DNA from 3 places in the Mycobacterium sp. IDUB_39 genome. Region 1 is predicted to be linked to each of the others. Evidence: predicted binding sites of a transcription regulator. Region 1 holds the regulator's gene; each other region holds the start of a gene.
The links. The regulator LexA, encoded in region 1, represses DNA repair genes until DNA is damaged. The targets are predictions, from matches to a motif close to CGAACANNTGTTCG.
Positions count from the first base shown of each region.

Region 2: a site for LexA is predicted at 1,506-1,519, ahead of ruvC (crossover junction endodeoxyribonuclease RuvC). Genes of this name have one in related genera too.
Region 3: a site for LexA is predicted at 2,056-2,069, ahead of ACZY0X_RS22110 (HNH endonuclease signature motif containing protein). Genes of this name have one in related genera too.

Region 1 is NZ_JBVAXF010000006.1:306,110-309,384, forward strand. It holds gene ACZY0X_RS23400 (LGFP repeat-containing protein) at 1-1,413, shown strand, start outside; gene lexA (transcriptional repressor LexA) at 1,429-2,127, opposite strand; gene ACZY0X_RS23410 (LysM peptidoglycan-binding domain-containing protein) at 2,336-2,782, shown strand; gene nrdR (transcriptional regulator NrdR) at 2,878-3,275, shown strand, end outside.
Region 2 is NZ_JBVAXF010000003.1:701,518-704,792, reverse strand. It holds gene ACZY0X_RS15340 (TetR/AcrR family transcriptional regulator) at 1-126, shown strand, start outside; gene ACZY0X_RS15335 (mechanosensitive ion channel family protein) at 129-1,376, opposite strand; gene ruvC (crossover junction endodeoxyribonuclease RuvC) at 1,538-2,116, shown strand; gene ruvA (Holliday junction branch migration protein RuvA) at 2,113-2,700, shown strand; gene ruvB (Holliday junction branch migration DNA helicase RuvB) at 2,697-3,275, shown strand, end outside.
Region 3 is NZ_JBVAXF010000006.1:44,150-47,424, forward strand. It holds gene ACZY0X_RS22105 (lactate 2-monooxygenase) at 1-651, shown strand, start outside; gene ACZY0X_RS22110 (HNH endonuclease signature motif containing protein) at 648-2,051, opposite strand; gene ACZY0X_RS22115 (tyrosine recombinase XerC) at 2,288-3,205, shown strand; partial or broken gene ACZY0X_RS22120 (TIGR03621 family F420-dependent LLM class oxidoreductase) at 3,220-3,275, opposite strand, start outside.

The DNA of each region.
Region 1 (3,275 bases):
CCGCTTGGCCCACTCGGCGCCCCCGACGGACCGCCGCAACCTGTCGGCGACGGCAATCTGGTGCAGGCGTTCGGCGGCGGCAAGATCTTCTACAGCCCCGACCACGGCGCCGATGTGATCACAGGCCAGCTGCTGGAGAAGTACGAGAGCGTGGGCGGGCCGACGAGTGACCTCGGCTTCCCGATCGCCTCCGAGGCCGATGGTGGTCTCGCCCCCGCCAGTCGCATCGCGAAGTTCGCCGCCCCCGACGAGCCGGTGATCTTCTGGACGCCGGACTTCGGCGCTGTGATCGTGCGCGGCGCGATGAACGCGGCCTGGGCCAAACTCGGCGGCGCGACCGGCGATCTCGGTGCGCCGACCGCAGATCAGACCGAAAACGGCGATGTGATCACCCAGAAGTTCGCCAACGGGGCGATCACGTTCGATCGTGCGAGCAACGAGTTCTCCACCGAGCCGCCGAATCTGGCCAACGCGCTCGCTGGTCTCGCGGTGCCCGGTCAGGACGCCCCGAGGGCCCCCCAGGCCACCGGGCCGGCAAGCGATGACGGCGGGCAGCCGTGGTATCAGAAGTGGTGGTGGGCACTCGCCCTCATACCCGTACTCGTCCTGGTGGGTGCCGTGGTCGTCGCGGTGATCCTGAACCGGCGGCGCGGTGAGGACCGCGCACCGATAGACCGCTTCGACGACTACGACGACTATGACGACGGCGATCGTGACGATCATGATCACGACGACGATCACGATCACGATGACGACGACGAGGGCAACGACTTCGCGTCCGGCCCGATGCCGTCAGCAGGCCCGACACCGGCCAGCCAGCAGCAGCCCTTCGTGCCGTTGAGCGCGTGGGCGATGCCGAAGGACGACGAGGGCGGTGGCCCCGCGACCCCGGCCGCGTCCGTGCCGCCGGAGGTTCCCGCCGCACGTTCGTTGGACGGTGGATTCTCCCTCGATCAGGACGCGATCGACACGAAGCCCAACCTCATTGTGAGCGTCGTCGAGGAGCGCGACTCCACCGACGAGGAGACCATGGAGGACTCGGAGGCCTCGGAGGTCTGGGAGGACACCGAGGCCGTCGACGATGACCTCGAGGCCGCGGACGCCGCCGAGGCGGTCGACCCCGCAGCGGTGGATCATCCAGAGGAGGCTCGCCCAGAGGAGGCGGAGGCCGTTAGTGGGCCGCCCAGCGGTCGGCATGCGGCCATACAGCTCGATGAGCCCGCACCGGCTCAGACGTCGTTGCGGCTGGCCTCCGATGAGGGTGATGGTGCCCCTGCTGGATATCCGATCAAGGCTGACACCAAGACGGGACTGTACTGGCTACCCGGCTCGGAGCAGTACGACCGGGTGAAGGCCGAGGTTTGGTTCGCCAGTGAGGAATTCGCTCTGACGAACGGCTTCGTCAGAGGCTGACGCGGCTGACCGCCGTCACACCTTGCGGAGGACGGTGACGACCTTGCCCAGGATGGCCGCGTCGTTACCGGGGATCGGGTCGAACACCGGGTTGTGCGGCATCAGCCAGACCTGTCCCCGGGTGCGCTTGAACGTCTTGACCGTTGCCTCGCCGTCGATCATGGCGGCCACGATGTCGCCGTTGTCGGCCACATTCTGCTGACGCACGACCACCCAGTCGCCGTCACAGATCGCGGCGTCGATCATCGACTCGCCGACGACCTTGAGAAGGAACAGCGATCCCTCGCCGACGAGTTCGCGCGGCAGGGGGAAGACGTCCTCCACCGCCTCTTCGGCAAGGATCGGACCACCCGCGGCGATCCGGCCGAGAACGGGTACGAAGGTGGGTTCGGGCAGCGTGTCTGAGCCGGCGACGTCGGTGGTCACGATCGGGGTCACCATGTCGTCGGAACCGCGCACGTCCACCGCGCGGGGCCGGTTGGCGTCGCGTCGTAGGAAGCCCTTGCGCTCCAACGTGCGCAGTTGGTGTGCGACCGATGACGTCGAGGTCAGGCCGACGGCATCGCCGATCTCTCGGATGCTCGGTGGATATCCCCTGGTGGTGACCGAATTGCGGATGACCTCGAGGATGGTGCGCTGACGTTCGGTCAGCGCGGCGTCACGGCGCACAGGTGTGTCGTCGCTTCCGTCTCGTGTGTCGCTGCTGTCACTCATGTTGGCGAATCTAGTCCTGTCAACTCCGATAATCAAACATGTGTTCGACGCGTGTCGGAGGCGGCGCGCGATGGCCGGAACTTGTCGGTGGTCGCCGATATCGTTTGCAACAGTTCGATCACATGTTCTATTCATCGAACACCTGATCGATTATATTTCGAACACACAAGCGAACACACGCTCCGCCGCTTCACCGAAAGGCTCGAAGATGACCATCATCACCAGGGAGAACCCGACCGATCTCATCGCTCGCCCGGTGCGGCGACGTCCCGATGTGTCGCGGGGTCCGCAACGCCGTCGGCCGGCCGCGGAGCCGCTGCGGTACCGCGGCACCGGCGTTCTGATGTCGCGGGCTTCGCACCGCCGCAAGCCCATCACACCGGTCACGACGGTGCTGCTGGCGCTGATGGCAGCCGGCATCACGGTGTGGCTCGGACTAGTGGCCCAGTTCGGCGCCCCGCCCGAGGTGCCCCAGCCCGTGCCGGGCCAGCTGGCCGTCGTCCAGGTGCAAATGGGGGAGTCGCTGCAGCAGCTTGCCCGTCGCGTGGCCCCCGATGCGCCCACCGGTGCGGTCGTTGATCAGATCCGTGAGCTCAACGAATTGGATTCCGCCGCGGTCGATGCCGGGCAGACGCTTATCGCCCCCGTGGGCTGACGTGCGCCGTGCGCCGTGAACCCTGCGCCCGTGCGACGGTACGCTCGTATGCGACCGGGTTGCCCGGGCTGGTCATAGGCGGCGAAGGAGCGGTGATGCACTGTCCGTTCTGCCGTCACCCTGACTCTCGAGTGGTCGACTCCCGTGAGGCCGATGAGGGGCAGGCCATCCGCCGCCGCCGCTCGTGCCCGGAGTGCGGCAAGCGTTTCACCACCGTCGAGACCGCCGTGTTGGCGGTCGTCAAGCGCAGCGGGGTCACCGAACCGTTCAGTCGGGAGAAGGTGATCAAGGGCGTCCGCCGGGCGTGCCAGGGCCGACAGGTCGACGACGACGCGCTGAACCTGCTGGCTCAGCAGGTCGAGGACACCGTCCGCGCCGCCGGATCACCCGAGGTTGCCAGCAATGAGGTCGGTCTGGCGATTCTTGGCCCGCTACGAGACCTCGACGAGGTGGCCTATCTGCGGTTCGCCTCGGTGTACCGGTCGTTCTCCTC
Region 2 (3,275 bases), on a different contig from region 1:
GGCGCTTTCGTGCTGGCGCGCACCCTGCGCGACACCGAACCACTGCTGGCTGTCGGGCGCACGCTTGCCGTGCCGTACCGCGGCGTCGCACTGGGTGCCCGTGCCTCGGCGCCGGTTGGCGGCTGACGTCAGCCGCGCCCGTTGGACCTGACCAGGTCGTCCTCGACGTCATCGGCGTGCTCATCGAACGCCTTCGCGCGCTCGTCGGCCTCGGGGCTTCCGGAGAACAGGCTCGAGCCAACGCGTTTCGTCTCGCCAACGCGTTTCGTCTCACCGCCGTTGCGCCGGATCTGTGGCTCGGCCGCCGGTGTCGAGGGTTCGATGCGCTGCGTGGGCACGACGCCGCCCGTGCGCTGCACCCAATCGACCATGCCCTCACGCACCTCGCATCGAAGATCGAACAACGCGCCCGCGTTCGGGGCGCTGACCACGATCCGCACGCGCACCACACCGCCGACGGCGTCGGTCACCTGCAGCACGCCGCGCCGGCCGTCCCACTGGTCGCTCGAGGCAAGCAGTCGGTCGAGTTCGGCGCGCATATCGTGGAAAGGGACCGAGAAGTCGACATCGAACTCGACGGTGCCCATGATCTCGGTGGCGCTGCGCGTCCAGTTCTCGAACGGTGTGGTGGTGAAGTAGGTGCACGGGAGGACCAGTCGCCGCTCATCCCACAGCCTGACGACGACGTAGGTCAGCGTGATCTCCTCGATGCGGCCCCACCAGCGGCCCTCCTCGAGTTCGACGACATCGCCCACCCGGATCGCGCCCGAGAACGCGATCTGCATGCCGGCGAACACCGCTCCGAGCGAGGTCTGCGCGGCAAGGCCGGCAACCACTGACAACACACCGGCTGAGGCGAACAGCGTGGTGCCGATATCGGAGAAAGCCGGGAACGTCATGAAGATCGCCGCAATGCCGAGCACCACCACGATGGCGGTGGCAAGACGTCGCAGCACCGTCACCTGGGTCCGCAGCCGTCGCCACTGGCGGTCGGCGTCGGTGATCTCGGCGTTGTCACCGCCGCCGTATCGGGTGATGATCCGGCGCTCGGCGACCTCGACCAGGCTGATCAGCAGCCAGGTCATGGTCGCGATGAGGAGGATCAGCAGGCTGTGATCCACCCATCCGCGCCAGCTATCCACCGGGTCGGAGGTGCGCTGAACGGCAATCGTGGCGGCGAACACCATGAGCGCGGCGCGCAGCGGTCTGCGCGTCAGCTCTGCGATATCGCGTACCAGCGCGCTGCGGCGCCCGAGGCGGATGAGCACCCAGGTGACAATCAGTCCCAGCAGGTAGGCGGCCGCCGCGGCACCGCAGACCCAGGCCAGCGTGACGGCGAGATTCGTTGCGGACTCGAGATCGGTCTCGGCGGGCATCGAGTGAGTTCAGCTCCAGGGATCGGGGTCGGGTCCCCATCGACGGTAGCCGCGTCCGCAGCCGACGTCACATCGGCACGGTGGTGGCGTGTCCCTGCCCGGCACCGTCGCCCCCGACGGTTACGCTATCGAACAGCTGTTCTAGAGACGGAGGAGATCGCGTGCGTGTGATGGGCGTCGACCCGGGCCTGACCCGTTGCGGGCTGTCCGTCATCGAGAGTGGGCGCGGGCGACAGGTCACCGCTCTCGACGTCGACGTGGTCCGCACTCCATCCGATCAGCCGCTGCACAAGCGCCTGCTCACCATCAGCGACACCGTCGAGCACTGGATGGACACCCACCTGCCCGACGTCGTCGCTATTGAGCGGGTTTTCGCGAACCAGAACGCGCCCACTGCGATGGGTACCGCGCAGGCCGGGGGAGTGATCGCGCTCGCCGCCGCCAAGCGGGATATCGACGTGCACTTCCACACGCCGAGCGAGGTGAAGGCCGCGGTTACCGGCAACGGGCGGGCTGACAAGGATCAGGTCACCACGATGGTGACGAGAATCCTTGCGCTACAGAGCAAACCGACACCGGCCGACGCTGCCGACGCGCTGGCGCTGGCGATCTGTCACTGTTGGAGGGCGCCGATGATCGCGCGGATGGCGGCGGCGGAGGCCATGGCCGCCGAGCAGAAACGCAAGTACAAGGCCAAGCTCAAGGCCGCTCCCGCGCGGATGTCAGGGAGCGCGACGTGATCGCCTCGGTGCGTGGTGAGGTCGTTGACATCGCCCTCGACCACGCGGTGATCGAGGCCGCGGGCGTCGGCTACAAGGTCATGGCGACACCGTCCACACTGGCCACGCTGCGGCGTGGAACCGAGGCCAGGCTCATCATCGCGATGATCGTGCGCGAGGACTCGATGACGCTGTACGGCTTCGCGGACGGCGATGCCCGGGACCTGTTCAGCACACTTCTCGGCGTGTCCGGGGTGGGGCCGAAGATCGCGCTGGCGACGCTGGCGGTCTACGACGCGCAGGCCCTGCGGCAAGCCCTCGCCGATGGCGATGTCACGGCACTGACGCGGGTTCCGGGGATAGGCAAGCGCGGCGCCGAGCGCATGGTATTGGAGCTTCGCGACAAGATCGGCCCGGTGACGCCCGGTGGTGTCGCGCTGGCCGGGGGACGCGCCATTCGTGGTCCCGTTGTGGACGCGCTCATCGGGCTCGGCTTCGCCGCCAAGCAGGCCGAGGAGGCCACGGACAAGGTGCTGGCCGGTGATCCCGATGCGACGACCCAGAGCGCGCTGCGCGCCGCGCTATCGATGTTGGGCAGGAAATGAGTCGGTTCGACGGTGACGACGACGGCGCGACCGAGGATCTCGAGCGCGACGTCTCACCCGCGCTCACAGTGGGCGAGGGGGATATCGACGCGAGCCTGCGGCCCCGCTCACTGAATGAGTTCATCGGCCAGCCGCGCGTCCGCGAGCAGCTGCAACTCGTCCTTGAGGGCGCCAAGAATCGTGGTGGCACACCGGATCACATCCTGTTGTCGGGACCGCCGGGGCTGGGCAAGACATCGCTGGCGATGATCATCGCCGCCGAGTTGGGCACCGCCCTGCGCGTGACGTCGGGTCCGGCGCTGGAACGCGCAGGAGATCTGGCCGCGATGCTGTCCAACCTCGTCGAGCACGACGTCCTGTTCATCGACGAGATTCACCGCATCGCGCGCCCCGCCGAGGAAATGCTGTACCTCGCGATGGAGGACTTCCGTGTCGACGTCGTCGTCGGCAAGGGTCCGGGGGCGACGTCGATCCCGCTCGAGGTCGCCCCGTTCACACTCGTTGGCGCAACCACCCGCTCTGGCGCACTGACCGGTCCGCTGCGTGACCGGTTCGGATTCACCGCCCACATGGAC
Region 3 (3,275 bases), 260 kb from region 1:
GGATACAAGGGCATCGTCGTCACGCTGGATACATGGGTACCGGGTTGGCGGCCACGCGATCTGTCGACGTCGAACTTCCCGCAGCTCCGCGGCAAGTGCCTGTCGAACTACACCAGCGATCCGGTCTTCCGCGCCGCGCTGGGGCAGTCACCGGAGGAGAACCCGCAAGCCACGGTGCTCCAGTGGGTGTCGTGGTTCGGTAATTCACTGTCGTGGGAGGACCTGCCCTGGCTGCGATCCCTGACCACATTGCCCCTCCTGGTGAAGGGTATCTGTCATCCTGATGACGCACGCCGCGCCATCGACGACGGCGTCGACGGCATCTACTGCTCCAATCACGGTGGCAGACAGGCCAATGGGGGACTGCCCGCGATCGACTGCCTACCCGGTGTGGTCGAGGCCGCCAACGGAGTGCCGGTGCTGTTCGACTCGGGTATCCGAAGCGGCGCCGACATCGTCAAGGCGCTGGCGCTCGGTGCGACGGCCGTGGGCATCGGGCGGCCCTACGCCTATGGCATGGCTTTGGGTGGCACCGACGGAGTGGTGCACGTGCTGAGGTCACTCCTCGCCGAGGCGGACCTCATCATGGGCATCGACGGCTACCGTTCGCTCGCCGACCTCACACCGGATGTGTTGCGGCCCGTCACCTAGACGGGGTCGCCGTCTTGGTCGTCGTCCTCGGGTGGGTGCAGCATGCGTTCGGGGTGGTGCAGGTCGTTGGTGCGGGCTTGGCCGGTGTCGAGGTGTGGGGGTGGGATCCATTCGGTGCGGCCGTCTTTGCGTTTTCGGGTGATCCACTGGGTTTGTTCGATGAGGCGGTTGTCGGGTCCGCAGGCCAGTGACAGTTCGTCGATGTTGGTCTGGCCGCCGTTCTTCCAGTCCGTGACGGCGTGGTGGGCTTGGCATTTGTAGCCCGATGCTGTGCAGCCGGGGCGGGTGCAGCCGCGGTCTCTTGCGTAGAGCACGACGCGTTGTGCGCCGGTGGCGCAGCGGCGGGTGCGCCCGAGGTAGAGGGCCGCTTCGGTGTGCTTGTCGAACACCGCCAGATAGTGGAAAGAGTGGGAGGCCTGTGCGATCAGGTCGCGCATGGGTAGCCGGGTGCCGCCGGCGGTGATGGCGTGGCCTGTGCCGGATTCCAGTTCCTGCAGGGTGGTGGTGACGATGATGGTGGTCGGTAGCCCGTGGTGCTGACCCAACTGTCCTGAGCACAGCAGGTTGCGGCCCATGGCGAGTAGGGCGTCGTGGTTGCGTTGGTATTGGGTGCGGTCATCGGCGTCGATGGAGGCGTCGGTGGGTTCGCCGTCGATGGTGGGTGTGGGGTCGTTGGGGTTGCACATGCCGGGCTTGCCCCATTTGGCGAAGATGGGTTCGAGGGTGGCCCGCGCCTGTGGGGTGAGGTGTCCGCTGATGCGGCTCAGCCCGTCGGCGCCCTGGTTGCCGATCGAGATGCCGCGGCGGCGGTCGCGTTCGGTGTCGGTGTAGTCCCCGTCGGGGTGTAGCAGCGCCAGCAGCAGAGCAGTGGCACTGCGCAGACCCTCGGGGCTCTGTTTGACGGCCACTCGCACCAGATCGGTCTCGGCGTCCTGGCGAGTGTGGGTGTCGATGTGCTCGGGTAGGTCGGCGAAGAACTTGCGGATGATCGCGATGTGTTCGGTGTTGATCTGGCCGCGGGCCTGGGCGGCGGCGGTGTGCTCGAGCACTGGTGGCAGGGGTTGGCCGGTCAGGGTGTGGCGCGGGCCCAGGTCGGCGGCGCAGCGGATGCGCTTGCTGGCCTCGTTGACGCTGATCCGCAACCGGAATGCCACCAGCCTTGGCAGGGTGGTGTCACCGAGTTCGAGCGGGTTGGCCTCAGCGGCCAGCCGGTTGAGGACGCGCTGCTCGGTGACGGGCAGTCTGCGGTTCACCCGCTCCAGGCGGTCCATGACGTCGAGGAGTCGGCGGTGGCTCATCGTGTCGAGGCAGGCCTGGTCCAGGTCATCGAGGGCGGTGTCGAGGACGTCGAGGGCCGCGGCGACCGGGCCCTCGTAGTCATGCAACTCCGCCACTGACATATCTCGAACACTAGTTCGATGCACCGACAGGTTTGGCCTGGTTTGTGACTAGTGAAACCAAAGGGACAGAAGAGTTTTCGCCAATTTGGTGAGCGCGCGCAGAGTCGGATCTGAGACCGGCGTGTCGCCCGCAGACACGCGCACTCGCGGGTGGGCGTGGCATGGGAAAGTCTCGAAACCATCACACCCCCGACCGCCTCACGCGGTCTCGGGCGAATCTCTGCAACGGTGGTGAGGTGACGACGGTTCAGGTCGAGGCGGTGCTCGAGGAGTTCGACGAGTACCTCGCGCTGCAACGCGGCCGATCCGAGCACACTCGCCGTGCCTACCTCGGCGATCTCAGGGCGCTGTTCACATTCGTACGAGAGCGGAACCCCAACGGCGGGCCGGCAGAACTGACGCTGCCCGTGCTCCGCTCCTGGCTCTCGGCACAGGCCTCCGGCGGCGCGGCTCGTACGACGCTGGCTCGGCGCACCTCGGCGGTCAAGACGTTCACCGCGTGGGCGTCGCGATGCGGCCTGCTCGACACCGACCCGGCGACGCGCTTGCAGGTGCCCAAGGCGCATCGGACACTGCCCGCGGTGCTACGCCAGGACCAGGCGCTCGACGCCATGGATGCCGCGACCTCAGGAGCCCAGCAGGGCGACCCGCTCGCACTACGCGACCGCCTCATCGTGGAGATGCTGTACGCCACCGGAATTCGTGTCAGCGAGCTGTGCGGTCTCGACGTCGATGACGTCGACTCGTCGCGGCGGCTGCTGAGGGTGCTGGGCAAGGGCAACAAGCAACGCACCGTGCCCTTCGGTGAGCCAGCCGGAAGAGCCTTGGCGGCATGGCTTTCCGACGGCAGGACCGCGCTGGCCACCCCGGCGTCCGGCCCAGCCCTGCTGCTCGGCGCCCGCGGTGGACGTATCGACCCGCGTCAGGCGCGCACCGTCGTGCACCAAACCATGGCTGCGGTAGCCGGTGCGCCCGATATCGGCCCCCACGGTCTGCGGCACAGTGCGGCAACCCACCTGCTCGAGGGCGGTGCCGACCTGCGCGTCGTTCAGGAGCTCCTGGGCCACTCGTCGCTGGCCACCACCCAGCTGTACACGCACGTCACCGTCGCTCGGCTGCGCGCCGTGCACGACCAGGCGCACCCACGCGCGTAATCGCGCAGCAGCACTCAATTCCGCAACAGTGCAATGACCTTCGCGAGATCGGGCAGCGCCGAGGCGCGTC